4 regions of the Serratia entomophila genome follow, and region 4 is predicted to be linked to each of the others. Evidence: predicted binding sites of a transcription regulator. Region 4 holds the regulator's gene; each other region holds the start of a gene.
The links. Region 4 encodes PurR, which represses purine synthesis genes. Its sites were predicted from a motif close to CANGCAAACGTTTGCNTG; they were not measured.
Positions count from the first base shown of each region.

Region 1 (7,345 bases), 2.4 Mb from region 4:
CTAACCACTTCGCCCTTGCCGGCCACGCGGTCCAGGGTGATGACCGGGATTTTGGCCTGGTTGGCCATCTTGATGGCGTTGCCGACTGCATCGGAATCGGTTGGGTTGATCAGCAGCAGCTTAGGCGCCTGCACCATCAGATCCTGCACGTTAGCCAGCTCTTTCGCCGGGTTGTTCTGCGAGTCCAGCACCACCAGGTTGTAACCCAGCTTGTTGGCTTCCTGCTGCGCGCCTTCCTTCATAGAAACGAAGAACGGGTTATTGAGGGTGGAGACCACCAGCGCGATGGTGTCCTTGGCCAGCGCGTTGGCGCTCAAAGTGGCGCTGAGGGCGAACGCGGAGGCTAAAACTGCCAGTTTTTTCATTTTCATCATCGTGATTCCTGTAGGGGGAGGTTACTTGTTGCTTTTGTTATCTACCAGAACCGCCAGCAGTATCACCACTGCCTTCACGATCATTTGGTAGTAGGAAGAAACACCCAGTAAATTCAGGCCGTTATTCAGGAAGCCCAGGATCAGCGCGCCGATCAGGGTGCCGACAATGCGCCCCTTGCCGCCGGCCAGGCTGGTGCCGCCCAGCACCACCGCGGCGATGGCGTCCAGCTCGTAGCCGGTGCCGGCGGTCGGCTGCGCCGAAGACAGGCGCGCCACCTCGATCACTCCGGCCAACGCCGCCAGCAGCCCGCACAGCGAATAGACGATAATCTTCACTTTATCGACGCTGATGCCGGACAAGCGGGTCGCCGCTTCGTTGCCGCCCAAAGCATAAATATAGCGGCCCAGGCGGGTGTGGTGCAGCATGTACCAGGCGGCGATAAACACGATGGCCATAATCCAGATCGGCGTCGGCACCCCCAGCGGGCGGCCGATGCCGAACCAGCCAAAGGCGTCGGCCACGTCGGTAAAGCCGGTATTGACCGGGCTGCCGTTGGTGTACACCATGGTGACGCCGCGCAGCAGCAACATCATCACCAGGGTGGCGATAAACGCCTGCACCTTGCCTTTGGCGACGATCACCCCGGTGCAGGCGCCCACCGCGGCCCCCAGCGCCAGCGCCGCCGCAACGGCCACCACCGCATTCACCTCAAAGCCGACAATCGAGGCCGCGACGGCCCCGGTCAGCGCCAGCAGCGATCCCACCGACAGATCGATGCCGGAGGTGAGGATCACCAGCGTCATCCCCACCGCCATAATGGCGTTCACCGAGGTTTGCTGCAGAATATTGAACAGATTGTTCAGGGTGAAGAAATTCGGGCTCATGGAAGAGACCACGGCGATCAGCACCAGCAGGGCAATCAGAGATTTTTGCTCTAACAGCCACTCTTTACTGAACCAGCGCTTTGCGACAGTCTGGGAACTCATATCTGATTACTCCTGCTTTACGCCGTATTGCTTGCCGACGGCCGCAGCCATCAACGCTTCCTGGGTGGCCTGTTCAATCGGGAATTCGCCGCTGAGCCGGCCTTCGTGCATCACCAGGATGCGATCGCTCATGCCCAGCACCTCCGGCATTTCCGAAGACACCAAAATGATGCTCAGCCCTTCCTGCTTGAACTGGTTGATTAACTGATAGATCTCTTTTTTGGCGCCGACGTCGACGCCGCGCGTCGGTTCGTCGAGGATCAGCACCTTCGGCCGGGTCATCAGGCCGCGGGCGATCGCCACTTTCTGCTGATTGCCGCCGGAAAGCAGGCCAATCGGCTGCTCCATCGACGGCGTTTTGATGTTGAACAGGCGAATGAAGTCGCCCACCGCCTGCTGCTCTTCGGTCTGCTTCAGGCTGCCGCCGGCGCGGCTGAAATAGCGCAGCGCGGTCAGCGACATGTTTTCCTTCACCGACATGCCCAACACCAGGCCATCGCGCTTGCGGTCTTCAGAGATATAAACGATGCCGTTCGCCAGGCCGTCCTGCGGTGAGTGGGTAACCACCTCATGCCCATCGAGCGTGACGGTGCCGGCTTTGCGCGGCGCTGCGCCATAGAGGATTTTCATCAGTTCGGTGCGCCCGGCGCCCATCAGCCCGGCCACGCCGAGAATTTCGCCGCGGTACAGGGTGAAGCTGACGTCGTTAACGCCGGGGCCGGAAAGGTGGCTGACCTGCAGGCGTTTTTCCCCGCGCGGCAGCCGGAGCCGCGGATACTGCTCCTCCAGCTTGCGGCCGACCATCATTTCAATCAGCGAATCCTCCTGCAGCTCGCTCACCGGGCGCTCGGCAATAAACTGGCCGTCGCGGAACACGGTGACGTCATCGCAAATTTCAAAGATCTCTTTCAACCGGTGCGAGATATAGACGATGCCGCGTCCCTCAGCCTTCAGCTCGTTGATCACCTTAAATAAGGAGGCGGTTTCGGTGTCGGTCAGCGCATCCGTCGGCTCATCCATAATGATGACCTGCGATTCGAAGCTCAGCACCTTGGCGATTTCCACCATTTGCTGATCGCCGATCGACAGTTCGCCCACCAGCCGGTGGCTGCTGTAGCGCAAATTAAGGCGCGCCAACAGCCGGTCGGCCTCGGCGTACATGCGCTTCCAGTCGATGCGGCCAAAACGGTTGACGAATTCGCGGCCGAGGAAAATGTTTTCCGCAATCGTCAGCTGCGGGATCAGATTAAGCTCCTGATGAATAATGCCGATGCCCGCATCCTGCGAATCTTTAGGCCCATTGAACACCACCTCTTTGCCGAGAAAATGCTGGCTGCCGGCGTCTTTCTGGTAGATGCCGGTCAGCACTTTCATCATGGTGGATTTCCCGGCGCCGTTTTCGCCCACCAGCGCCATCACCCTGCCGGGATACACGCTGAGGGCGGCGCCGGAAAGCGCCTTCACGCCGGGAAAGGCTTTATCAATCCCTTTCAGTTGCAGTAAAGGTTGCATAAATGCCTCAGAAAGTTACGCCGGCGCACAGGATCACGTTCGCATAAGGCGAACATTCCCCGCTGCGGATCACCGCCCGGCTGTGCTCAGTCTGCGCTTTAAACGCCTCATGGCTGATATAGCGCACGCTGATGCTGTTGCCCTGGCGCTGGCCAAGCTCGGTGAGATGGGCCAGCAACGCCTGATGAAGCGAAGGATTCTGCTCAACGATCTCTTCCGCCATGATGGCGCTTTCTACCTGCATCTCCTGCGTCACCCCGCCGACAACCTGCAAAAATGTCGGCACGCCCTGGGTTAGCGCCAGATCGATGCGCTGCGTCGCCGCCGGTATAGGCAGCCCCGCATCGCACAGGGTGAGCTGATCGGTATGGCCAAGCCGGGCAATCACGGCGGACAGGTCAGAATTCAGTAATACGCCTTTTTTCATGTTCTCACTCCGACAGCGAAACGTTTCGCTCTCTGGCGAGTTTAAAAAAACGGCACGGGAAGGCAACCGGGATAACGCAGAAGTGTGATCGCTATCGAAACGTTTCGCTCCCGCCGGCGTAAAGCGAAAACAACAGGGGCCCAGCATGGCTGAGCCCCTGAGAGGGAATTAAATCTCGACCTGGGTGCCGAGTTCTATCACCCGGTTCGGCGGGATTTCGAACTGGTCCGGCGCGCGCAGCGCATTGCGGCTCAGGGCAATGAACAGCTTGCCGCGCAGGAACAGATACCACGGCCGCTTGGTGAGGATCAGCGACTCATGCGACATAAAGAACGAGGTTTCCGTCATGCGGCACGGCAACCCTTCCAGCCCGCAGCGGTGGAACACCTCCTCGACGTTCGGCGTTTCACGCCAGCCGTAGCTGGCCACCACCCGCCAGAAAGTCGGCGAAAGCTGCTCGATGGTGACCCGCCGCACGTTGTGCACGTAAGGCGCATCTTCGGTGCGCAGCGTCAGCAACACCACCCGCTCGTGCAGCACCTTGTTGTGCTTCAGGTTATGCAGCAGCGCAAAAGGGATCACGTTGATGGCGCGCGACATGAATACCGCCGTACCCGGCACCCGCACCGGCGGCGATTTCTCCAGCGACGCGATCATCGCCTCGAGAGAATTGCCGTGCTCATGCATGCGGCGCAGCAGCCGGAAGCGCTCGCTCTTCCAGGTGGTCATGATGATGAACATCACCAGCGCCAGCGTCAGCGGCAGCCAACCGCCGGAGAACAGCTTCAGGGCGTTGGCGGAGAACATCGGCACGTCGATGATCAGCAAGATAATCAGAATGCCGACCGCGAAGAAGCGGTTCCAGTGCCAGTTTTTGATCGCCACCGAGGTGACCAGAATGCTGGTCAGCACCATGGTGCCGGTCACCGCAATGCCGTACGCCGCCGCCAGGTTGCTGGAGTGTTCGAAGCCGATGATCACCAACACCACCGCGATATACAGCATCCAGTTAATCACCGGAATGTAGATCTGGCCGGACTCCATTTCCGAGGTATGAATAATGCGCATCGGCGACAGATAGCCCAGGCGCACCGCCTGGCGGGTCAGCGAGAATACGCCGGAAATCACCGCCTGCGAGGCGATTACCGTCGCCAACGTCGCCAGAATCAGCAGCGGGATCAGCGCCCAATCCGGCGCCAGCAGGAAGAACGGGTTCTTGATCGCCTCAGGGTTTTTCAACAGCAGCGCGCCCTGCCCGAAGTAGTTGAGCACCAAAGAAGGCAGCACTACGGTGAACCAGGCCAGGCGGATAGGGAACTTGCCGAAGTGGCCCATATCGGCGTACAGCGCCTCAACGCCGGTGATCGACAGCACCACCGCACCCAGCGCAAAGAACGATACCTTCTTGTATTCCACGAAGAAGTTGAACGCCCATTTCGGGTTCAGCGCCTGCAGCACCTCTGGATTGGAAATGATGCTGCGCGCGCCCAGCACCGCCAGCACGATAAACCACAGCAGCATCACCGGGGCGAACAGCTTGCCGACGCTGCCGGTGCCGTGTTTCTGAATGACGAACAGCAGCGTCAGCACCAGGATAGAAAGCGGCACGATATAGGCGTCGAGCGAAGGCGCGGCGATTTCCAGCCCCTCTATCGCCGACATCACCGATATCGCCGGGGTGATCACCACCTCGCCATAGAAGAAGCTGCCGCCGATCAGGCCGAGTATCACCAGCACCGCGGTGCTGCGCGCCGAGGTATTGCGCCCGGCCAGGGACATCAGCGTCAGGATGCCGCCTTCGCCGGCGTTATCCGCCCGCATGACGTAGCTGAGATATTTGAGGGAGACAATGACGATCAGCATCCAGAAAATCAGCGAAAGAAAGCCGAATACCACGTCTGGACGCACGTCGAAGCCGTAATGGCCGGAAAAACACTCTCTCAGGGTGTAGAGAGGGCTGGTGCCGATATCACCGTAAACCACCCCAATTGCCGCCAGGGTTACCGCCGATAAGGACTGTTTATGCTCTGTGCTCATAATTCGTTTCTTTATCAGAACATCCGTTAGCGATGCATCCGCATCAAGCTAGAGATACGGGCTCAAAGATCCGTCACGCCCACTAGAAAGCCGCACAGTATGCACCATTTATACTGCTTGCCTACTCTTATATCAGAGCCGAAAAATAAACAAAATGTGAACCAGCCGCCCTTTTGATAATAGAAAAATTTTACTAATCAACAAGCTATACCACTAAAAATAATGGTGGTTTATCATTGGATTATCGACCAAGATTGGCTAACTCTCGGACAATGCGACGATTATATGGCGCCATCATCACTTCTGGCAGAACGAATTTCCCGCCTCAGCAGCGCGCTGGAGAGCGGCCTTTATGAACGGCAAGAGGCGATTCGCCTGTGTTTGCTGGCCGCGCTGAGCGGCGAAAGCGTGTTCCTGCTCGGCCCGCCGGGCATCGCCAAGAGCCTGATCGCTCGCCGCTTGAAGTTCGCCTTCCGCAACGCCCGCTCGTTTGAATATCTGATGACCCGCTTCTCAACGCCGGAAGAGGTGTTCGGGCCGCTGTCTATTCAGGCATTAAAAGATGAAGGCCGCTATCAGCGCCTGACCGCCGGCTATCTGCCGGAAGCGGAGATCGTATTCCTGGATGAAATCTGGAAAGCCGGCCCGGCAATCCTCAACACCCTGCTGACGGCGATCAACGAACGCCGCTTCCGCAACGGCAACAGTGAAGAGCCGATCCCGCTGCGGCTGCTGGTGACCGCCTCCAACGAACTGCCGGAAGCGGACAACAGCCTGGAGGCGCTGTATGACCGCATGCTGATCCGCCTGTGGCTGGACAAGGTGCAGGAAAAACAGAATTTCCGTTCGCTGCTGGTCAACCGCCAGAACGAAAGCCTTAACCCGGTGCCGGAAGCCTTGAGCATCAGCGACGAAGAATTCCACCAATGGCAGCCGCAGATCGATAAGGTCAAGCTGCCGGAAGCCTGCTTTGAACTGATTTTCCAGCTGCGCCAACGATTGGACGCGCTGGAGCAGGCGCCCTACGTTTCCGATCGCCGCTGGAAAAAAGCGCTGCGCCTGCTGCAGGCCTGCGCCTTCTTCAGCGGGCGCGATGCCATCGCCCCGCTGGACCTGATGTTGCTGAAAGACTGCCTGTGGCACGATCTCACCTCGCTGAAGCTGCTGCAGCAGCAGATTGACCAGCTGTTGACCGAGCAGGCTTATCAACAGCAGTCGATGCTGATCCAACTGCAGCAGATACATACCCGCTGGCTGCAGGATCAACAGCAGCAAAGCGATCGTCAGGCCATCGGCCTGGTGAAAAAAGGCGGCATGTTCAGCCGCAAACCGCAATACGCGCCGGCCACGCCGTTCGCTGCCGGCACCCTGACCCTATTGCTGCAAAAACCGCTGCAGCTGCATGACATTCAGGTCAACCATTTGAGTATCGAAAGCAGCGCGCTGGACAACTGGCTGCAAAAAGGCGGCGACGTGCGCGCCAAGCTGAACGGCATCGGTTTTGCCCAGCAGATCGATCTGGAGGTGGATGAGCAACTGCATCTGACGGTGCTGGACGTCAGCCGCCAACCTTCGCTGCTGGCGCTGCCGGGCAAGCAAACCACCGCCACCCCGCAGGCGATGCTGGATGAAATGGAGGCATTGACCCAGCGTTTGGCGGAGCAGCGGCGTCTGTTCAGCCAGCATCAGCCGTGCCTGTTTACCCCGGCCGCCGGCCTGGCGAAAATAGAAGCCAGCCTGTTGCAGGTGGCGGAACAAATCAAACAGCAGCATCAGCAGATGCGCGGCCAGTAACCATGCTCAGCCTGGAGACGCTCGATCTGCTGCTGGCGATCACCGAAGGCGAGCTGATAGAGGAAATGATTGTCGGCATGCTGGCGGCGCCGCAGCTGACGGTATTCTTCAAAAAGTTTCCGGCGATCCGCCGGGCGCTGGATCGCGATTTACCGCGCTGGAAGCTGCAGCTCAAAGAACGGCTCCATGAAGCCATGGTACCGCCGGCGCTGGC
Region 1 is NZ_CP082787.1:4,855,312-4,862,656, reverse strand. It holds gene rbsB (ribose ABC transporter substrate-binding protein RbsB) at 1-371, opposite strand, end outside; gene rbsC (ribose ABC transporter permease) at 396-1,361, opposite strand; gene rbsA (ribose ABC transporter ATP-binding protein RbsA) at 1,368-2,873, opposite strand; gene rbsD (D-ribose pyranase) at 2,881-3,300, opposite strand; gene kup (low affinity potassium transporter Kup) at 3,469-5,337, opposite strand; gene ravA (ATPase RavA) at 5,623-7,131, shown strand; gene viaA (ATPase RavA stimulator ViaA) at 7,134-7,345, shown strand, end outside.
Region 1: a site for PurR is predicted at 3,314-3,331, ahead of rbsD (D-ribose pyranase). Genes of this name have one in related genera too.

Region 2 (7,345 bases), 460 kb from region 4:
CCACCAGGCAAACGCGTTCGTTGTCTTCAATATGAATTTCGGTGTTATCTAAAAGCGGCGCGTCGCTGAAGGACAGCCAGGCGCCGGACATGCTGATTAACGACATAGTAATTATTTTCCTTCGCCGGCGTGGGTGACCAGCCAGCAGTTGTGAATCTGACGGTTACGGGCAAAGTCCTGCGACAGCGTCTGGGCGGTGATCTCTTTCGCCTCCAGACCCAGCGCGCTCAGACCGGCCAGATCCATCTGGAAGCCGCGCTTGTTGTTCGAGAACATGATGGTCCCGTTGCGGCGCAGCAACCGTTTCAAATCTTTCATCAGCGCCAGATGGTCGCGCTGTACGTCAAAGCTGTTCTCCATTCGCTTGGAGTTGGAGAAGGTCGGCGGATCGATAAAGATCACGTCGAACTGCTCGTCGGCGTTGCTCAGCCACGACAGGCAGTCGGCCTGGATCAGCCGGTGCTGACGGCCGGTCAGGCCGTTGGCGCGCAGGTTTTTCTCCGCCCACTCCAGATAGGTGCGCGACATGTCCACCGTAGTGGTGCTGCGCGCGCCGCCCAGCCCGGCGTGCACGCTGGCGGTGCCGGTATAGGCGAACAGGTTGAGGAAGTCCTTGCCCTTGCTCATCTCGCCCAACATGCGGCGCGCGATGCGGTGATCGAGGAACAGCCCGGTGTCGAGATAGTCGGTCAGGTTAACCCACAGCTTGGCGTTGAACTCTTCCACCAGCAGGAATTCGCCCTTCTGCGCCAGCTTTTCGTACTGGTTTTTGCCCTTCTGCCGTTCGCGGGTCTTCAGGATCAACTGGTTGGACGGCAATTCCAGCACCGCCAGCGTGGCGTTGATTACGTCGAACAGGCGCTGACGCGCCTTCTGCGCATCGACGGTTTTCGGCGGCGCATATTCCTGCACCACCACCTTGCTGCCGTAGCGATCCACCGCCACGTTGTATTCTGGCAGATCGGCATCGTACAGTCGGTAGCATTCAATGCCCTGCTGCTTGGCCCATTTGTCGAGCTTCTTCAGGTTCTTGCGCAGGCGGTTGGCGAAATCTTCCGCCACCTGCACGCCGCCGGCTCCCTGAGGATTGGCCGCCAGCTGATAGTTTTTCTGCACGCAGTCCAACGGGCCGTTTTTGGCCTTGAACTGCCGCTCGGCGCGCAGCTGCAGGCAGCTCAACAGCTCCGGCGAGGCGCTGAACAGAGACAGTTGCCAGCCGCCGAAGGCGCTCTTCATGATGCGGCCCAGCATGTTGTGCAGGGCGATCAGCGCCGGTTCGCTTTCCAAACGCTCGCCGTACGGCGGGTTGTTGACCACGGTGCCCGCCGGGCCTTCCGGCAGCGGATTGGTCAGTTTGGCGACGTCGCTGACGTTGAAGGTGATCAGTTCGGCAATGCCGGCGCGGCGGGCGTTGCCGCGCGCCATCTCGATCACCCGGCGATCAATGTCCGAACCGAAGAAGCGTGAGGTGGTTTCCTGCAGGCCGCGGCGCGCGCGAACCTGCGCTTCGGTGGTCACTTCGCGCCACAGCTCGGCGTTGTGGCCGTTCCAGGCGGTAAAGCCCCAGTGCTGGCGGTGCAGGCCCGGCGCGCGATCGGAGGCGATCATCGCCGCTTCGATCAGCAAGGTGCCTGAACCGCACATCGGATCGAGCATCGGCGTGCCCGGCTGCCAGCCGGAACGCTGTACGATGGCCGCCGCCAGGTTTTCCTTCAGCGGCGCCTGGCCGGTCAGATCGCGGTAGCCGCGCTGATGCAGGCCTTCGCCGCTCAGATCGAGCGCCACGCTGGCCATGTCGCGCTGCAGGAACACGTTGACGCGAATATCCGGCTGCTGCTTGGCGACCGTCGGGCGCTGGTCAATTTTGCGGGTAAAGCTGTCGACGATGGCGTCTTTAACCTTCAGCGCGCCGTATTGGCTGTTGCGGATCTCTTCATTGACGCCGCTGAAATGTACGGCGAAGGTCTTATCCACGCCAAAAATGCTGGTCCAGTCAATCGCCTGCACGCCAAGGTACAGGTCCAGATCGCTGTGCACGCGGAATTCGTTCAGCGGCAGCAGAATGCGCGAGGCCAGGCGGCTCCACAGCAGGCTTTGGTACAGAAGACGATCGTCACCCTGAAAATGTACCCCGCCCTGCACCACTTTGCAGTCGTGAGCGCCAAGCAGCTCCAGCTCGCTTTTTAACAGTTCTTCCAGTCCACGCGCCGTGCTGGCAAACAGAGAGTTCATATCGTACTTATCACCAAAAAGAAAATTGTTGCGCATTATAGCTAATCCGCACCGCTTGTCATAAAGTTGCTCCCTTCTATTTAATAATCGCACGGAGATAAGGGTGATCACGCTTTCCAGACTCTACGTTCATCCGGTTAAATCGCTGCGGGGTTTGCAGCTTTCCCATGCACAGGTTTCCAGCAGCGGCCTGGCTTTCGACCGCACCTTTATGATCACCGAGCCGGATGGCACCTTTATTACCGCGCGCCAATACCCGCAGATGGTGCTGTTCACCCCGGCGCTGCTGGCCGACGGCCTGTTCCTGACCGCGCCGGACGGCGAAAGCGCCGCCATCCGCTTCAGCGATTTCACCGCCGAGGCGCAGCCTACCGAGGTGTGGGGCAACCATTTCACCGCGCTGATTGCGCCGGAAGCGATCAACCGCTGGCTGAGCGGCTACTTCCAGCGCGACGTGCAGCTGCGCTGGCTGGGGCCGGAACTCACCCGCCGGGTAAAGAAACACCCGGAAATTCCGCTGTCGTTCGCCGATGGCTATCCTTATCTGCTGATTAATCAGGCCTCGTTCAACGATCTGCAGCAACGTTGCCCCGGCAGCATCAAGCTGGAGCAGTTTCGCCCCAATCTGGTGGTCACCGGCGCCAGCGCCTGGGCCGAAGACGGTTGGCAGGTGATCCGCGTCGGCGACGTGATATTCGAGCTGGTGAAGCCCTGCAGCCGCTGCGTGCTGACCACCGTCAGCACCGAACGCGGCCGCAAGCACCCGAGCGGCGAACCGCTGAGCACGCTGCAGAAGTTCCGCACCGCCGATAACGGCGACATCGACTTTGGCCAAAATATGATTGCGCGCAACAGCGGCATTATCCGCGTTGGCGATCCGGTGGAGGTATTGTCGACCAAGCCGCCCCGCCCGTATGGCGTCGGCATGGTGGTGGAAAGCGTCGCCGCGCCGCAGGACAGCGCGCACAGCCTGACCATTGAATATGAAGGCAAGGTGTTTACCGGCAATAACCAGCAAATATTACTCGAACAGTTGGAACAGCAGGGGATTCGCGTGCCCTATTCTTGCCGGGCGGGTATCTGCGGCAGTTGCCGCATTACGTTGGTCAGCGGCGAAGTCGCGCCATTGAAACAAAGCGCATTGGCCAACGACGGCACCATTCTTTGTTGCAGCTGTATTCCGAAGAGCGATTTGACGCTGGCGTAATCTGTTTATACCGCCCTGTCGTAAGCCGGGGCGGAAGATTCGTCCTGCGCGCAGGGCTTCAGACGATCGTGCATCACCTTGATTGCATCGCCCAGCACCATGGTGCGGCCGGCCACCGACAGCTGATTTTGCGCCAACAAGCACAGGCTGGCGTTATCGCCGGCTTCCACCACCAGCAGGCGGGCTTCGACGCCGCTTTCCATCACCTTCACCGCCGCCAGCTCGCCGTTCTTCGGCTGCAGCGGGTAGTGCTGCTGCGAGAAGTGCCAGCTTTTCGGCATCAGCGGCTTGAGGAAGCGGTAGGCGACCAGCGCATTCAATACCAGCTCGGCGCGCTGTTCATGGCTGAGCTTGACCTGCTTGCACTGTTCTTCATAGGTGAAATAAAGCGCGGCGTCGTCAACGCAGAAAGCGCATTCGTCGAAGGCGTCCGGCGTTAACATTTTGGCCGGGAAGCGCGAGCGAAAGATCATACCATTGGCTAAATCCAGCATTAGCCGATCGTGTTCGGCGTCGAAATACCAACGCCAATTATCGTCAGGTTTTATCTTCATCTCTTATCCTTCCCGCTGCCTATGCCAACGCCGTATTTACCCTAAAAGGTGATTTTATCACCGATAAAGTTGCTTAAACATCGGATAATTCCGCGAACGATATTTATGCTAACGAACAAAATATAGACGAGCTGGGGGCAGAAATAAACCCCCGAGATAAAATGAAAGGAAAAATATTAGATATGGGTAACGATATCTTTAATCAAACGCGGGCCGTGATAGATAAACCCGGAATAAATTTGCACCAGGGTCGCCCCGGCCGCTATTTTTTCGCGCGCCGCCGTCAGCGAGTCAATCCCGCCCACGCCAATAATCGGCAGGCGCCCCTGCAGCTCGGTAGACAGGCGACGGATCACTTCGGTGCTGCGCGACTGCAGCGGACGCCCGCTGAGGCCGCCCGTTTGTTCGCAATAATTTAATCCCTGGATCAATTTACGATCCAGCGTGGTATTGGTGGCGATCACTCCATCGATATTATGCCGCACCAAGCTGTCGGCTATTTGGATCAATTCTTCCTCAGAAAGATCCGGCGCGATCTTTACCGCCACCGGCACATATTTGTGATGGCGCGCATGTAATTCCTGCTGCTTATTTTTAATCGCCGCTAACAGATCGTCCAGCGCTTCACCATACTGCAAGGATCGCAAACCCGGGGTATTGGGTGACGAAATGTTAATCGCGATATAACCGGCATAAGGATAAACTTTATCCATGCAGATCAAATAATCGTCTTTACCCTGCTCGACCGGGGTGTCTTTATTCTTGCCGATATTGATCCCAAGAATGCCGCCAAAATGAGATTTCTTAACGTTTTCAACCAGATTGTCTACACCCTGGTTATTAAATCCCATGCGGTTAATCAGGCCTTCGGCCTCCACCACCCGAAACAGGCGCGGTTTGTCGTTACCCGGCTGCGGGCGCGGGGTCACGGTGCCCACTTCGACATGGCCAAAACCCATGGCGCCGAACGCGTCGATGCACTCGCCGTTTTTATCCAGACCGGCGGCCAATCCCAGGGGGTTTTTAAACGACAGCCCCATGCAGCTGACCGGTTTGGTCGGCACGGACTGGCGAACAAGAAACTCTAATGGGGTGCCGGTAACGCGGCTGAGCTGGCGAAAGGTCAATTCATGCGCGCGCTCGGGATCGAGCTGGAACAACGCTTTCCTGATGATGGGGTAGTACATGGACTCTCCTGATTTCCCGGTTGCAAACCGGGGGCGTATTATCCGGTATCCCCGGCCCAATTGGAATTGATTAAAGGCAAAAAAAGGCCTTTTTACGCAATCGTTTTCTTGCCCTGCGCTGAAATTGAAGCAAATCCGCTTTTACGCATATCAAAATCAAAAAATGAGATTTAAAAAACGCGCCCCTTTGCTGTTAGCTTTAAAACACTTCCTGAACATTTTCTAATTAAACCTAACATTTAGTTATAAGGAGTGGTAATGCGCGTTATATCACTGGCCGGCAGCCCACGCATCCCGTCGCGCTCGGCGGGCCTGCTTACCCTAAGCCAGAACTGGCTGCGGCAACAAGGCGTAGAGGTGATCGCTTATACCCTGCACGACTTCGATGCCGAAGACCTGCTGTACGCCAACTTTAACAGCCCGGCTATCAAAGCCTTCACCGAGCAGCTGGCGCAGGCGGACGGCCTGTTGATTTCCACCCCGGTCTATAAAGCCTCATTCTCCGGCGCGTTGAAAACCCTGCTGGATCTGCTGCCGGAGCGCGCGCTGGACCACAAGGTGGTGCTGCCGCTGGCCACCGGCGGTTCCGTCGGCCATATGCTGGCGGTGGACTACGCCCTGAAGCCGGTACTGGCGGCGCTGAAGGCGCAGGAAGTGCTGCACGGCGTATTCGCCGATGACAGCCAGGTGCAGCTCAGCGGCGAACAGGTCACGTTGTCGGACGGCGTCGCCGGCCGGCTGGAGGAGGCGCTGGAAAGCTTCTACCTGGCGCTGGGCCGCCGCAAGCCGCCCTCTCTGAGGGTCCCCCTCCCCCTGTCGGCCAGACAGACCGCCTGAAACGCCCCGGAAAAGGACATCAATATGAAGCGATCTGTTCTGCGGCACTGGTTTGGCGCCACCGCCCTGATGGGCCTGCTGTCGCTGGCGTGGGCTAACGCCGCCAGCGCACAAGATCCCGCCCAGTTCCGTATTGGCTACCAAAAAGGATCGGTCAGCCTGGTGCTGGCAAAAAGCCATCAGCTGCTGGAGAAGCGTTTTCCCGCCACAAAAATCAGCTGGATTGAATTCCCGGCCGGCCCGCAAATGCTGGAGGCGCTGAACGTCGGCAGCATCGATTTGGGCAGCACCGGCGATATCCCGCCGATCTTCGCCCAGGCCGCCGGCGCCGACCTGCTGTACGTCGGCGTCGAACCGCCCAAACCCAAGGCGGAAGTGATCCTGGTACCGGAAAACAGCCCGATCAAAAACGTCGCCGAACTGAAAGGCCATAAGGTTGCCTTCCAGAAGGGCTCCAGCTCACACAATCTGCTGCTGCGTTCGCTGCAAAAGGCCGGGCTGAAATTCACCGATATTCAACCGGTCTATCTGACCCCGGCCGACGCACGCGCCGCATTTCAGCAGGGCAACGTCGATGCCTGGGCGATCTGGGATCCTTACTATTCCGCCGCGCTGCTGCAGGGCGGCGTGCGGGTGCTCGGCGACGGCACCGATCTCAACCAAACCGGTTCCTTCTACCTGGCGGTACGCCCCTACGTCGAAGCCAACGGCCCCTTTATCAGCCAGGTACTGGGCGTGCTGACCCAGGCCGACGCGCTCACCCGCAGTGACCGCGCGCAGAGCGTCACGCTGCTGGCCAACGCCATGGGGCTGCCGGAAAAGGTGATCGCCAGCTATCTGGACCATCGCCCCCCGACCGCCATCACGCCGCTGGATGCGCACACCATCGCCGCCCAGCAACAAACCGCCGATCTGTTTTACGCCAACCACCTGGTGCCGGTGAAAGTGGATATCTCGCAACGCATCTGGCGCCCAAGCGCGCAATAATTTTGGAGAACTAACGATGAGCCTTAACGTTTTCTGGTTTTTGCCCACCCACGGTGACGGTCACTACCTGGGCAGCGCTGAAGGCGCGCGTAGCGTCGATCACGGCTACCTGCAACAAATTGCCCAGGCGGCGGACCGCCTGGGGTTCGGCGGCGTGCTGATCCCCACCGGCCGCTCCTGCGAAGACTCCTGGCTGGTGGCCGCGTCGCTGATCCCGGTTACCCAGCGGCTGAAATTCCTGGTGGCGCTGCGCCCCGGCATTATTTCCCCCACGTTGGCGGCGCGGCAGGCCGCGACGCTGGATCGCCTGTCCAACGGCCGCGCGCTGTTTAACCTGGTGA
Region 2 is NZ_CP082787.1:1,816,426-1,823,770, reverse strand. It holds gene KHA73_RS08870 (ABC transporter ATP-binding protein) at 1-106, opposite strand, end outside; gene rlmKL (bifunctional 23S rRNA (guanine(2069)-N(7))-methyltransferase RlmK/23S rRNA (guanine(2445)-N(2))-methyltransferase RlmL) at 112-2,232, opposite strand; gene KHA73_RS08860 (YcbX family protein) at 2,336-3,439, shown strand; gene KHA73_RS08855 (cell division protein ZapC) at 3,445-3,993, opposite strand; gene pyrD (quinone-dependent dihydroorotate dehydrogenase) at 4,170-5,180, opposite strand; gene ssuE (NADPH-dependent FMN reductase) at 5,439-6,017, shown strand; gene KHA73_RS08840 (sulfonate ABC transporter substrate-binding protein) at 6,087-7,004, shown strand; gene ssuD (FMNH2-dependent alkanesulfonate monooxygenase) at 7,021-7,345, shown strand, end outside.
Region 2: a site for PurR is predicted at 5,274-5,291, ahead of pyrD (quinone-dependent dihydroorotate dehydrogenase). Genes of this name have one in related genera too.

Region 3 (7,345 bases), 570 kb from region 4:
CACCCTGCTCAATGACGATGAAGCTACCCCGATCGGCATGATTGGCCAGAAAATGGCGCCTATTCTGCAAAAAGACGACGGCAGCTACCTGCCAGAAAGTATGGATATCGTGCGCTATGTCGATCATCTCGACGGCAAACCGCTGCTGATCGGCAAAACCAACCCCGCCATCACTGACTGGCTGCAACGGGTTGGCGGCTACAGCGCGAAGCTGCTGCTGCCGCGCTTTGCCCAGGCGGACTTTGAAGAGTTCGCTACCGCCGGCGCGCGCCGCTACTTCATTAACAAAAAGCAGGCGTCTATTGGCGACTTTGAACAACACCTGGCCAACAGCGCCGATCTGATCGCCGAACTGGAGGCGGATCTGCAGAGCCTCGCCCCGCTGGTGCTCTCTGCCGATGCGGTCAACGGCGCGTTGTCCGAGGATGATATCCACCTGTTCCCGCTGCTGCGCTCGCTATCGCTGGTCGCCGGGCTCACGCTGCCTGACAACGTCGAAGCCTATCGCAACCGCATGGCGCAGCTCAGTGATATCCCACTGCTGTTCGATATGGAACAGTGATATTCCTCATGCGACAGATAAGGATATAACGCGCAGATGCTGAAAATGGTTCTCGTCACCGCCCGTGACCGGGCGCGGTTGAAAGAGATTTCGTCGGTATTGATTCGCTATGGCCTGCAGGATGTCATCCGCCTGCTGGGCCTTGGGAAACTCTTGGGCGGTGCGGGTAACGATGGGCCGCAGGCCGTGGAGCAAACGCTGCCCGAACGGCTGCGCGCGGCGCTCGAAGCGCTGGGCCCGACCTTCGTCAAATTCGGCCAGATATTGGCCACCCGCTCGGACCTGTTGGATAAATCATGGACCGATGAGCTGGATCGCCTGCACAGCCAGGCGGCCACCTTGCCGTGGGAAACGCTGGCCCCCCAGATCGTCGCCGATCTGGGCGATGATCCAAACACCCTCTTCGCCGAATTCGACCGCACGCCGCTGGCCGCCGCTTCGATGGCGCAGATTTATCGCGCCCGTTTACACAGCGGCGAACAGGTGGTGGTAAAGGTGCTGCGCCCGGGGTTGGCGAAAACTATCCATGCCGACCTGAGATTGCTGGCCTATCTGGCGGAAACGGTGGAACAACAGAGCCCGGCGCTCGCCCGTTATCGCCCGCGCCAGATGGTGCGGGCGCTGGCGACCGCCCTCAACCACGAGCTGGATCTGACCCACGAAGGCAATAACTGCGATCGGGTAGCCGCACACTTTGCGCAACAGCCGGAGGTGGCTATCCCCAAAATATACTGGCAGTGGTCATCCCCGCGCCTGCTGGTTCAGGAGTTTCTGCCCGGCACCGCGCCGGAAAACCCGCAACAGCTGGCGGCGGCGGGCTTCGATGGCCCACTGCTGGCGCGCCGCGGCGCTCAGGCCTTTATGAAAATGGTGCTGGAACATCGCCTGTATCACGCGGACCCCCACCCCGGTAACCTCATGGCCCTGAGCGGCGACCGGGTTGGTTTCATTGATTTCGGCATGGTGGGCCAGCTTTCCGAACGGCGTCGCAATCAGCTGTTTCTGCTGTTGCAGGCCATCGCCGAACGCCAGTCCGACGGTATCGTCAATACGCTGATCGCCTGGTCAGACAGCGAGCCGCTGGATCTGCTGGATCTGGAGCTGGCGGCGCAAAACTTTCTCGATAAACAGGCTTCCGCCACCCTGACGCTGGGTAAGGCGTTGACCGATCTGCTGGTGATGGCGCGCGAGCACCAGTTGGCCATGCCGCCGGACCTGGTGCTGTTGTTCAAGGCGCTAGTCACCGCCGATGGCGTGCTGCACCGGCTGGATCCGGCATTCGATATCATCACTACTCTAAAACCGATGCTGCAACAGGTGATGCTGCAACGTTACGCGCCGGAGGCTCTGCGCCAAAGGATGCTGATGTTGGGGGGAGAGGCGCTGGATGCCGGCGAAGAGATCCCGCAGACCCTGCGCCTGTTGATGCGCCGCCTGAAACGCGGGCAGCTCAACGCCGAGATCAACGTCCGTAATCTCGAGCAATTGAGCAAAGCGCTGGAGCGCGCTGCCGTAACGCTGGCCATCGCCATCGTCACCGCCGCCTTCGCGCTGGGGCTGGCGCCCTATCTTATGCATTCATCGCTACGCCTGTGGGGGATCCCCTTATTTCCGCTGTTGGGGGGGTTGGCCTGCCTGGCCGGCGTGCTGCTGCTGACGCTGCGCCTGCGGCGCTGAAAGTTTCGGCGTTATCCGATAGGTCGGGCGAGAATTAACCCGCACTATCGGTCTGTTCAAGGGCCGATAAGCGTATCTTTCACGGCATGCGAACGTTTATAATGAAAATCAATCAATTATCTGCAGCAATTTTCGTTGGCAGTAGTCGCTATGAGGCACAAATGAAGAAGATTCTGATGGGCGTAACCGCCCTGTTGTTCGCCGGCGTATTGGCCGGTTGTAATCAACTCACCCAGTACACGCTCAGCGAACAGGAGGTGAACGATTATCTGCAAAAACACAACGATTATCAGAAACAGATCGGCGTGCCTGGGTTATTGGACGCCAACATCGTGCTGACCCAGTTGCAAAGCCAGATTGGCCGCAGCGAGCCGGGCAAAGTTACGCTTTCCGGCGACGCCAAAGTCAACATCACTTCCATCCTTGGCCCGCAAACCGCGGATCTGAAGCTGACGCTGAAAGCGCAGCCGGTCTACGATCGTGAACAAGGCGCTATCTTTCTGAAAGACATGGAACTGACCGACTACCAGGTGCAGCCGGAAAAAATGCAGACGGTGATGAAGGCGCTGACGCCCTACCTGAACCAATCGCTGAAGTCCTACTTCGACCAAAAACCGGCCTACGTACTGAACCCGGATAACAGCAAAACCGAGGCGCTGGCGAAGAAGCTGGCGAAAGGACTGGAAGTGAAACCTGGCGAGCTGGTGATTCCGTTTAGCGGTTGATTATCGCCACCACAATAAAGCCCGCTCATTCGCGGGCTTTTTTATGTGCCCAATGGGCAAAGAATGGCGCTGACTGCGCCGGTATTACTGGGGCTCACCGTAGGTGATTTCGCCCGAGTTGCAGTCAAGCGTGACGTTATAGATTTTGTCCAGCTTGGTGCCTCGTACCGTTAGAGGTACCTGCCAGACCTGATCCTTGCCGCTGATGGCGTCGGGGCTAACCCAGGCTATCGGGGTAGCGGTGCCGAGCAGCTTTTTGTCCGACTCCCAGCGGGTAATGCGATTTTGCAGAAAATCGCGTTTCACCTGAGCGGCAACCTCCGCCGGCTGCAAACCGGCGCATAGCGCCACTTTGGCGCTACGCTGTTCCTGCGCCTGCGCCGCTGTCGATAATGCTGCCGTGGCCAACAACGCAATAGCCAAACCCGGTCCCGTTCTTTTCATATGCCCTCCAGTTGTGATTAACCCTATCCATGGGTGCCGGCCCCGGCTCACAAAGGGCTGGCCAACGATCAGCGTTTGACGAAGGTGATGACAAACAGCTCATCCAACCCGGGATAGATTTCCTTGATCACCTGCTTCAGCTCACCGAGCGACATATTTTCCTGTTGCGCATGCTGCTCCGTCAGCGCTTCCAGGCGCACCGGCGTCACCGACAACACCTCGATACAGCAGAAAAACACGCCGTCTTCATTACGGCTGACGCGCAACCGTTCACCCGGTTGGAAGTGCGCTTCACTGGCGTCCCGGATGGTAATGGTTTTGAGCCCGGCCAAAATATCGTGCTCAAAACGGCTGAAGAAAGTTATTTCACGGGTCATTTTAGATCCTTTTTCATCACAGCACCGCAACATAAGCCATTATGCTGCCTGCTTTTCTGACGCAGACCCCTCTTTTGAGGTAGCAACGGTTTTTTCCGCTTTCGCTTTGGCCGGTTTCTTAGCACTTTCAGCCGGCGCCGCGCCGCGCAGGATCTGCGCCAACGCGTCTTTGTTTTCCGCCAGGAAGAAGCTCAGGCCTTCACGCTGCTCGTCGTCAAGGTTCAGCGGTGACTGCTGCAGCCAGTCGCCGAGGTTATCGGCCAGATCCAGCATCTTGTCGTAGGCGTCGGCTTCTTTCTTGCTTGCGAAAGTCATTTTTTCCTCACCCCTTCTCACCACCACATATTTTACTTCAACTGCCATGTGTGCGTCCTCAAAGCCAAATACTGTATATAAATACAGTATAAAGTGATTCTTTGCGGGGAGCAAGCCGGCTCCCCGCTATTGCGTTATTTCAACAAGCGGACCTTGCAGCTTTTGCCTTTTATTTTGCCCTGCTGCAGCTGTTGCATCGCCTTACGGGCGCTGGCCTTGCGGATCGCCACATACGCATGCACCGGGAACATATCGATTTTGCCCACTTCCGCCGCCGTCAGCCCGGCGTCGCCGGTCAAGGCGCCGAGAATATCGCCGGGGCGAATTTTCGCCTTGCGGCCCCCGTCGATGCACAGCGTGATCATTTCGGCTTCCAGCGGCGTATTGGCCGCACCGCTCAGTTCAGACACCGCCGCCCAGTTGACCGTCATCTGCAGGTAATCTTCGATGGCGTGCACCCGCGCCATTTCCTGCGGCGTGCACAGGCTGATGGCCAGGCCGCTCATTCCGGCGCGGCCGGTGCGGCCGATACGGTGAACGTGCACTTCCGGATCAAACGCCAGCTCGTAGTTGACCACCAGCGCCAGATCTTTGATATCCAGACCGCGCGCGGCGACGTCTGTCGCCACCAGCACCCGGCAGCTGCGATTGGCGAAGCGCACCAACACCTGATCGCGATCGCGCTGTTCCAGATCGCCATGCAGCGCCAGCGCGCTGATGCCGCGCGCCTCCAGGGCCTCGAATACGCTCTGGCAGTCGCGCTTGGTGTTGCAGAACACCACGCAGGAAGAAGGTTGGTAGTGACGGATCGCCGACACCAGCAGCGCCGGGCGCTGATCGCGCGTGGTTTCGTAAAAACGCTGTTCGATGGTCGGCAGATCTTCGTCGCCGTCCACTTCCACGTTCAAAGGTTCACGTTGCACCCGCGCGCTGATACGCTCGATGCCGGCCGGGTAAGTGGCGGAAAACAGCAGCGTCTGGCGCTGCTGCGGCGTATAGCCGATAACGTCGTCGATATCGTCGGCGAAGCCCATGTCGAGCATGCGGTCGGCTTCGTCCAGCACCAGCACCTTCAGTTCATCCAGCATCAGAGTCTTCTTGCGCAGGTGTTCCTGAATGCGGCCCGGCGTACCCACCACAATATGCGGCGCATGCACCAGCGAATCGAGCTGCGGCCCCATCGGCTGGCCGCCGCACAGGGTCAGTATTTTGATATTCTGGGTGAAGCGCGCCAGACGGCGCAGCTCTTTGCTCACCTGATCGGCCAACTCGCGCGTCGGGCACAGGATCAGCGCCTGAGCGGCCACCTGGGCGACGTTGATTTTATCCAGCAGGCCGATGCCGAACGCCGCCGTTTTACCGCTGCCGGTTTTGGCCTTGGCGCGCACGTCCTGCCCTTGCAGGATGGCGGGCAGGGCTGCGGCCTGCACCGGTGTCATTGCGGCATACCCCAGTTCGTTGAGGTTGGCCAACTGTTCGGCTGGCAGCGGCAGGGAAGAAAAAGAAACTGTGCTCACGGCGATAACTCTTATATGGCGAATGGAATGGCGGCGCGCCCGCGGGCAGGCGCCGAATCAGCGCAGATGATAACAGAGATGGGCTGGCTTACGGGATTCGGGCATAAAAAAACCCGCCGGCGGCGGGTTTTTTTGGCAGCGGAGTCGTTAAATAGCGACGACGTTGGCTGCGGCCGGGCCACGTTGGCTGTCCTGGATGGAGAACTCAACCTGCTGGCCTTCCGCCAGAGTTTTGAAACCATCGCTGACGATTGCGGAGAAATGCACGAAAACGTCCTTGGAACCATCAGCCGGGGTGATAAAGCCGAAACCTTTGCTTTCGTTAAACCATTTAACGTGACCAGTGATCTTGCTCATTTGTCTTTCCTTACTTGATAAATCTGCCGTTGCGGCACAGAGACGCGAAAACCCTGACATAAGTAGGCCTTTCCTCGCCGCCGCTTATTAACTCACAATCCCCCATAGAGGGCAAATGTTTTTGTTTGTTATAAAAACAGCAAGTTAGCAAGAAGCATCGGGGAATATAGCGCCATTGGCATCGCTCGGCGGCTGCACGCGCAAACGTTTTCGTATATACTGCACTCCCATTATCAGACCGCATTAATCTTCATCGATCCAGGTACGAGACTATGTTAACGATTGGAACCGCCCTGCGCCCCTCCGCCACCCGCGTTATGCTGCTCGGCTCGGGCGAGCTGGGTAAAGAAGTCGCCATCGAATGCCAGCGTTTGGGGCTGGAGGTGATTGCCGTCGACCGCTACGCCGATGCCCCCGCCATGCACGTGGCGCACCGCAGCCACGTCATCAACATGCTGGACGGCGAAGCGCTGAAAGCCGTCATTGAACAGGAACGCCCTGATTACATCGTGCCGGAAATCGAAGCTATCGCCACCGGCATGCTGGTCGAGCTGGAGCAACAGGGCCACCGCGTGGTGCCCTGCGCCGAAGCCACCCGCCTGACCATGAACCGTGAAGGCATCCGTCGCCTGGCGGCGGAAACCCTGAACCTGCCCACCTCCAGCTACCGTTTCGCCGACGGCGAAGCCGCCTTCCATCAGGCGATAGAGCAAATAGGTTACCCGTGCATCGTCAAGCCGGTAATGAGTTCTTCGGGCAAGGGGCAAAGCCTGATCCGCAGCCCTGAACAGCTGAAAGCCGCCTGGGATTACGCCCAACAGGGCGGCCGCGCCGGCGGCGGCCGGGTGATCGTCGAAGGTCTGGTGAAATTTGATTTTGAAATTACCCTGCTGACCATCAGCGCCGTAGACGGCGTGCACTTCTGCGCCCCTATCGGCCACCGGCAGGAGGATGGCGACTACCGTGAATCCTGGCAGCCGCAGCAGATGTCCGAACTGGCGCTGAACCGCGCGCAGAGCATTGCGGAACAGGTGGTGAAGGCCCTGGGGGGCTATGGTCTGTTCGGTGTTGAGCTGTTTGTCTGCGGCGACGAAGTTATCTTCAGCGAAGTGTCACCACGCCCGCACGACACCGGCATGGTCACGCTAATCTCACAGGATCTGTCTGAATTTGCTCTGCACGTGCGCGCCTTCCTGGGCCTGCCGGTCGGGGCAATCCGCCAGTCAGGCCCTTCCGCTTCGGCGGTGATCCTGCCGCAGCTGACCAGCGGCGATCTGCGCTTTAGCGGCCTCGACCGCGCCCTGAGCGGGCACAATCAGTTGCGCTTATTCGGCAAGCCGGAAATTAACGGCCAGCGTCGCATGGGCGTCG
Region 3 is NZ_CP082787.1:2,838,799-2,846,143, forward strand. It holds gene grxB (glutaredoxin 2) at 1-562, shown strand, start outside; gene KHA73_RS13860 (ABC1 kinase family protein) at 599-2,239, shown strand; gene KHA73_RS13865 (lipoprotein) at 2,401-2,964, shown strand; gene yebF (protein YebF) at 3,049-3,408, opposite strand; gene yqfB (N(4)-acetylcytidine aminohydrolase) at 3,477-3,785, opposite strand; gene KHA73_RS13880 (YebG family protein) at 3,825-4,148, opposite strand; gene dbpA (ATP-dependent RNA helicase DbpA) at 4,235-5,617, opposite strand; gene cspE (transcription antiterminator/RNA stability regulator CspE) at 5,765-5,974, opposite strand; gene purT (formate-dependent phosphoribosylglycinamide formyltransferase) at 6,247-7,345, shown strand, end outside.
Region 3: a site for PurR is predicted at 6,172-6,189, ahead of purT (formate-dependent phosphoribosylglycinamide formyltransferase). Genes of this name have one in related genera too.

Region 4 (7,345 bases):
GTCGAAGATCCGGACGGCTATAAGATCGAACTGATCGAGAACAAGCACGCCGGCCACGGCCTCGGCAAGTAAGGCTACCCCAGGGCGCAGCGGCGCCCTTCTTTTTATCCCGTGATAAGCGCCTGCAACCGGGCGCAAAATTTGCCATAATGCGCGCTGCATTCGATGAAGATAAGAAACTGATGGCCGAAAAAAGTGATCTTAACGCCCTGAGTGGTCGTTTTCGTGGGTTTTATCCCGTAGTAATAGATATTGAAACCGCCGGTTTTAATGCCAAAACCGACGCGTTGCTGGAAATTGCCGCCGTCACGCTGAAAATGGACGAGGACGGCTGGCTGCAGCGGGATGAAACCCTGCACTTTCACGTTGAGCCTTTTGAAGGCGCCAACCTGCAACCGGAGGCGCTGGCGTTCAACGGCATCGATCCGCACAACCCGCTGCGCGGCGCGGTCAGCGAATATGACGCGCTGCACGCCATTTTCAAAGCGGTGCGCAAAGGCATCAAGGATCGCGGCTGCAACCGGGCCATTATCGTGGCGCACAACGCCAACTTCGATCACAGCTTCCTGATGGCCGCCGCCGAGCGCGCCAGCCTGAAGCGCAACCCGTTCCACCCGTTCGCCACCTTCGATACCGCGGCGCTGAGCGGGCTGGTGCTGGGCCAAACGGTGCTGGCGAAAGCCTGTATCGCCGCCGGCATGCCATTTGACAGCAGCCAGGCGCATTCGGCGCTGTACGACACCGAGCAAACCGCCCTGCTGTTTTGCGAGCTGGTCAACCGCTGGAAACGCCTCGGCGGCTGGCCGCTGGCCGCCGGCGACCTCGACGACTGACAAAAAAATCGGGCGGCCCAGTCTGCACTGGCGCCGCCCGATATGCGATGGCAACAAGCCGCCGGCCGATTAAGGCTGTTGGTCTTCCTGCTCTTTGTATTTCTCTGCGGTTTCTTTGATCAGCTGCTGCAGTTCCCCGCGCTGATACATCTCGATGATAATATCGCAGCCGCCGACCAATTCGCCGTCAACCCACAGCTGTGGAAACGTCGGCCAGTTGGCGTACTTAGGCAGCTCGGCGCGGATGTCCGGGTTTTGCAAAATATCAACGTAGGCAAAGCGCTCGCCACAGGCGGACAGCGCCTGAACCGCCTGTGCGGAAAAACCGCAGTTTGGCAGCTTTGGCGAGCCTTTCATGTACAGCAGAATCGGGTTCTCAGCAATCTGGTGCTGAATTTTTTCAATCGTCGTCGTCATTTATTGCTTCCTCAGGCCACATCTCATGGCTACAACATGCATCACACGGGCTATTGTAGCGGCTGGAACAGCCGCAAGAAAACGCCATCTTTTGCAAGGGCATTCACCCGCCGCCGATCGCGCTTCACCGGCAACGCCATTCCGGTTAAAACATACGCTCAGAATAACATTTTTAATCCGACCATTTCACTAATATATTTTGGCGGCCCAACCGCCCGCTTTATAATATCCACGGAAACGAGGTGATGTTTTTTTATACATCAACAGGTTGATTTTAAACCAAAAAAAATGCTATTAACTTTTTCTCACAATATGGATTATCATTTATGAGTTCTTCGCTGTTTTATATGGCGAAATTCGGGAATACTGTGACTCTTTCGATATCCGTTTCGGGGCCAAGGTTGGTGACATCGACATGCGTTTAATTCTTACGCTTTTTGTGCTGTTATTTACGCAGCTATTCTTCAATTTGGCGCACGCTGCGCCACAGGCGCGTGTTGCCGCCGAGCAGCGCAAGAGCCATGTTAATGAAGCACGGCCGGATGACCGCAAAAAAAAGAAAGCGGTAAAGGCCGGCAAAAAAGCCAAAGTCACGGCAAGCGAGAAAAAAACCAAGATCGCCAAGGCCAAACCCGAGAAAACCGCTAAAAAGATTGTCAGCGCCAAGTCGAAAGCCAAACCCCAGAAAATCGCCAAGATCAAAGTCACCCCACCGAAAAAGGGCTACAAAAAAGGCTACGGTCGCCACCGCGAAGCCGGTATGGCAACCGCCAAACTGGTGCTCGATGATAAGCCGCTGAAGCTTAGCCCGGCGCATAAAAAACGCTATCAGCACGCCAAACAAACTGCCATGGCCAAGCTGATGGATCAGATGGGCAAGCCTTATCGTTGGGGCGGCAGCTCGCCGCGCACCGGCTTTGACTGCAGCGGCCTGATTTATTACGCCTATAAGGACGTGGTAAAAATCAAGATGCCGCGCACCGCCAATGAGATGTATCACCTGCGCGACGCCGCGCCGATCAAGAAAAACGAACTGGAAAGCGGCGACCTGGTGTTCTTCCGCATCAACAACCGCGGCGTGGCCGATCATGTCGGCGTTTACCTCGGCAACGGCAAGTTTATCCAGTCTCCGCGTACCGGCGAAGAGATCCGCATCAGCCAGCTCGACAACGACTACTGGCAGAACCACTACATCGGCGCCCGCCGGGTAGTGACGCCGAAAACCATCCGCTAATACCAGGCTGGCGCGATACGCGACCGAAATGCCTGGAGAACCTCCGGGCGTTGGCGTACCGGACCTGTGCTGCAGAAAAACGCGGATAACCGCCGGGGAGAGCGACGAGGCGCAGCAAGCTGCGCCTTTTTAATGCCGGGGATTCAGTTCAACGCGGCGGTGAAGCTGAAGGCAATGATCACGGCCAGCGCACACAGGGTGGTGAACAGCGACATCTTCAGATCGGTATCCATTACTACTCCTTCTCAGATAGGCTTTCCCAAGGATAAAAGGCGCACAATTAGTACGTCAAATCATTTTCCCACAGTTCGCCAATAAAATCTTGTTATCATTTCCCTGTTTATAATACCGATTACCTCTTCCCCTTTTGCTCAATATGCGACAAAATTCGCAGTTCACAACTGCGTACCGGCAACAATGCCCCTCCTGACCAAGCGCTGACGACTTCAATACACTAAAAACTCAGTTTTCGCTTCTCTGGAGGAGGATCTACGCAGGCAAACGATTAACATCACACTTACATGCTGCAACATGTAAGTTCAGGAGTCATTTCTTACATGGCAACGATTAAAGATGTGGCCAAACGCGCTGGCGTTTCCACCACCACCGTTTCGCACGTCATCAATAAGACTCGTTTCGTCGCCGAAGAGACCAAAGCGGCCGTGTGGGCCGCAATCAAAGAACTGCATTACTCACCGAGCGCCGTAGCGCGCAGCCTGAAGGTCAATCACACCAAGTCGATCGGCCTGCTGGCCACCTCGAGCGAGGCGCCCTACTTTGCCGAAGTGATTGAGGCGGTGGAAAACAGCTGCTACAGCAAGGGCTATACGCTGATCCTGTGCAACTCGCACAACAACCTGGACAAGCAGCGCGCCTACCTGGCGATGCTGGCGCAAAAACGCGTCGACGGGCTGCTGGTGATGTGCTCGGAATACCCGGACCAACTGCTGGGCATGCTGGAAGACTACCGCAATATCCCAATGGTGGTGATGGACTGGGGCGCGGCGCGCGGTGACTTTACCGACACCATCATCGATAACGCCTTCGAAGGCGGCTACCTGGCCGGCCGTTATCTGATCGAACGCGGCCATCGCGATATCGGCGCCATTCCCGGCCAGCTGGCGCGCAACACCGGCGGCGGCCGCCATCAGGGCTTCCTGAAGGCGATGCAGGAAGCCAATATCGAGGTGCGCGACGAATGGATAGTCCAGGGCGACTTCGAACCGGAATCCGGTTACAAGGCGATGCATCAGATCCTGTCGCAAAAACAGCGCCCGACCGCGGTGTTCTGCGGCGGCGACATCATGGCGATGGGCGCCATCTGCGCCGCCGACGAATTGGGCCTGCGGGTGCCGCAGGATATTTCGGTGATCGGCTACGACAACGTGCGCAACGCCCGCTACTTCACCCCGGCGCTGACCACTATCCACCAGCCCAAGGAGCGTTTGGGCGAAATGGCCTTCACCATGCTGCTGGATCGCATCATCAGCAAGCGCGAAGAGTCGCAGGTGATAGAGGTGCATCCGAAGCTGATCGAGCGCCGTTCGGTCGCCGACGGTCCGTTCATCGACTACCGCCGCTAATCGCCGCTGCCGGGAGCCCGCGCGGCTTCCGGCAGCGTTTCACCCAGCCACTCTTGGTTCAGGGTTTCACTGTCCCCCAGATATTCCAGCAGCCAGGCCATCGCCGGTGAGGGTTTATCCTGCTGCCAGGTCAGGCAGCAGGGGCTGGCGGGAAACGGCTGCTGCAGCTGCAGCGCCACCAGTTCGCCCCGCTGCACCAACGGCAAAACCCGGTGGGCCGGCATCATGCCGACGCACAGCCCGGCGCACAGGCAATCCAGCGCCGAAACCCAATCCGGCACCACCAGCCGCCGCTGGTTATCCAGCGTCCAGGTTACGCGCTTCGGCAGGTTGCGCGAGGTATCTTCCAGGCACAGCGAGGGATAGGGCCGCAGCTGGTCGTCATGCAGCGGGCCGGCCAACTGCGCCAGCGGGTGCCCTGGGCTGGCCACGCACAGCCAGTTCATATACCCCATATCGCGGAAGGCAAAACCGCCGCCGACCGGCACCGCGCGCGTCGCACCGATCGCCATCTCCGCCCGCCCATCGACCAGCGCATCCCACACGCCGTTGAATACCTCCGGCTGAACCTGCAGTTCCACGTCGGGAAAGTGCCGATAAAAGTCCAGCACCAGCTGGCGGCAGCGCTGCGGTTTGACGATGATGTCCACCGCGATGTTCAGCTGGCCGCGCCAGCCGTTGGCCACCTGCTGGCACTGCCGGCGGGTGTCGAGCATTTTTTTGATGACAACCCGCGCATCCTTGATAAACAGCGCGCCGGCCGGCGTCAGCTCCACGTCGCGATGGCGCCGCTCGAACAGCGGCACCGCCAGCCACTGCTCCAGCTGGCGCACCGTATAGCTGACCGCCGACGGCACCCGGTGCAGCTCCTGCGCCGCCGCGCTGAAACTGCCGGTGCGCGCCACTGCGTCCACCACTTCCAGAGAGTATTCAGACCACATTGTCTTGCCTTCAATTTTTTTAACAGCACTTTGCAAATATTACCGTTTCACAAGCAGAGATCCAGCCGGATACACTTGCCGGCGCTAAAAACCTGCGACAACAAAATATTAACGAGAAATACCATGCGAAATTCCTTTGGCTTTATGTTCTATCTCGCCGGCCTGAGTATGCTGGGTTATCTGGCGACCGACATGTACCTGCCCGCCTTCGGCGCCATGCGGGAAGAGCTGCAAATTTCCGCCGGCGCCATCAGCGCCAGCCTCAGTATCTTCCTGGCCGGCTTCGCCTTTGCGCAACTGCTGTGGGGGCCGCTCTCCGACCACCTGGGCCGTAAACCGGTGCTGCTGATCGGCCTGGCGCTGTTCGCCCTCGGCTGTCTCGGCATGCTATGGGTGCAAAATGCCGTGCAGCTGTGGTCGCTACGTTTTATTCAGGCGATCGGCGTGTGCTCCGCCGCGGTGACCTGGCAGGCGTTGGTGGTCGATCGCTACCGCGACGGCAAGGCGAACCGCGTATTCGCCACCATCATGCCGCTGGTGGCGCTGTCGCCGGCGCTGGCGCCGCTGCTGGGCGCCTGGTTGTTGAACCATAGCAGCTGGCGGACGATCTTCGCCGTGCTGCTGGGCATCACCGTACTGCTGCTGCTGCCGACCCTGCTGCTGAAAGAAAATGCCAAACCGCAACCGGCGGCCAGCGCCGAAAAGAACCGCGGCGTCAGCTTCTGGCAGCTGTTGAAGTCGCCGGTATTCAGCGGCAACGTCGCCATGTTCGCCGCCTGCTCGGCCGGCTTTTTCGCCTGGCTGACCGGTTCGCCGTTCATCCTTGGCGACATGGGCTACAGCCCGAATGATATCGGCCTGAGTTATGTGCCGCAAACCCTGGCCTTCCTGCTCGGCGGCTATGGCTGCCGCGCCGCGTTAAAACGCATTAATGGTAAAGCCCTGCTGCCCTGGCTGTTGGTAACCTACGGCATAAGTATGGTGGCGCTGTATCTGGTGGCGACGCTAACCGAACCGACCCTGACCACTTTGCTGATCCCGTTTTGCGTTATGGCACTGGTTAACGGCGCCGGCTACCCGATCATGGTGGCCAATGCGCTGACGCCGTTCCCGGAAAGCAGCGGCAAGGCGGCGGCGCTGCAAAATACCCTGCAGCTGGGCCTGTGCTTTGTCGCCAGCATGCTGGTTTCGGCGTTTATCGCCCAGCCGCTGTTGGCGACGGTAACGGTGATGGTTTCCACGGTGATTTTGGCCGCGTTGGGCTATTGGCTGCAGCGGGGAAAAACGGCCGACGCGGAGCAGAAAGCGCCGCGGGAACATGCTAACCAGGCGTCATAATTACCTGGGTTAATAGTCACTTAAAGAATATTTTTGCCGAGCGCGATTTACGGTTGAGTAAGCGCCTCGGCACGCCTATACTCAAAAACAACCTTTTAAAGTAACACCTTATAATCTCTATATCTCAAGTAGCTATTGTGTACGCGTATGGCGTCACACTTTTTTAAGGATGTGTTTATCCTGCGCCCTTTGCGTTGGGAGCCTTCTTAAAATTTTCCTCTGTTCATAGTCGGATATCAGACGCTGCGGGTAATTTTTCCGCGGTAAACGTATGCGCCCGCAGAAATTGTCTAAGCTTTTTCCTTGCGGGTCATCAGTCAGAAGAAGGTGATGGAGAAGCTATGAGTTCATCGTGTATAGAAGATCTGAGCATTCAGGATAACCAATGGTACCGTATCGCTCATGAAATGCTCGGCATGGCCGGTATTGAAATCAACGGATCGCGCCCCTTCGACATTCAGGTTAAAAACCCCGATTTTTTTAAACGCGTGCTGCAGGAAGGTTCTTTGGGGCTGGGCGAAAGTTATATGGACGGCTGGTGGGAGTGCGAGCGGCTGGATATATTCTTTCAACGCGTGGTCAGCGCCGGGCTGGAAAAGAAACTCCCCCACCATCTTAAAGATACGCTGCGCATAGCCGCCGCGCGATTAACCAATCTGCAGTCGAAGAAGCGCGCCTGGATCGTCGGCAAAGAACATTACGATCTGGGGAACGATCTCTTTACCCTGATGCTCGATCCTTATATGCAATATTCCTGCGGCTATTGGAAAGACGCCACTACGCTGGAACAGGCGCAGGAAGCCAAGCTGAAAATGATCTGCGAAAAACTGCAGCTGAAACCCGGCATGCGGCTGCTGGATATCGGCTGCGGCTGGGGCGGCCTTTCCGCCTACGCGGCGAAAAACTACGGCGTTTCGGTGGTGGGCGTGACCATTTCCGCCGAGCAGCAGAAGCTGGCGCAGCAACGCTGCGCCGGGCTGGATGTGGAAATTCTGTTGC
Region 4 is NZ_CP082787.1:2,273,007-2,280,351, reverse strand. It holds gene gloA (lactoylglutathione lyase) at 1-72, shown strand, start outside; gene rnt (ribonuclease T) at 150-833, shown strand; gene KHA73_RS11195 (Grx4 family monothiol glutaredoxin) at 903-1,250, opposite strand; gene KHA73_RS11190 (C40 family peptidase) at 1,666-2,484, shown strand; gene cydH (cytochrome bd-I oxidase subunit CydH) at 2,628-2,717, opposite strand; gene purR (HTH-type transcriptional repressor PurR) at 3,042-4,067, shown strand; gene punR (DNA-binding transcriptional activator PunR) at 4,064-5,008, opposite strand; gene punC (purine nucleoside transporter PunC) at 5,132-6,346, shown strand; gene cfa (cyclopropane fatty acyl phospholipid synthase) at 6,688-7,345, shown strand, end outside.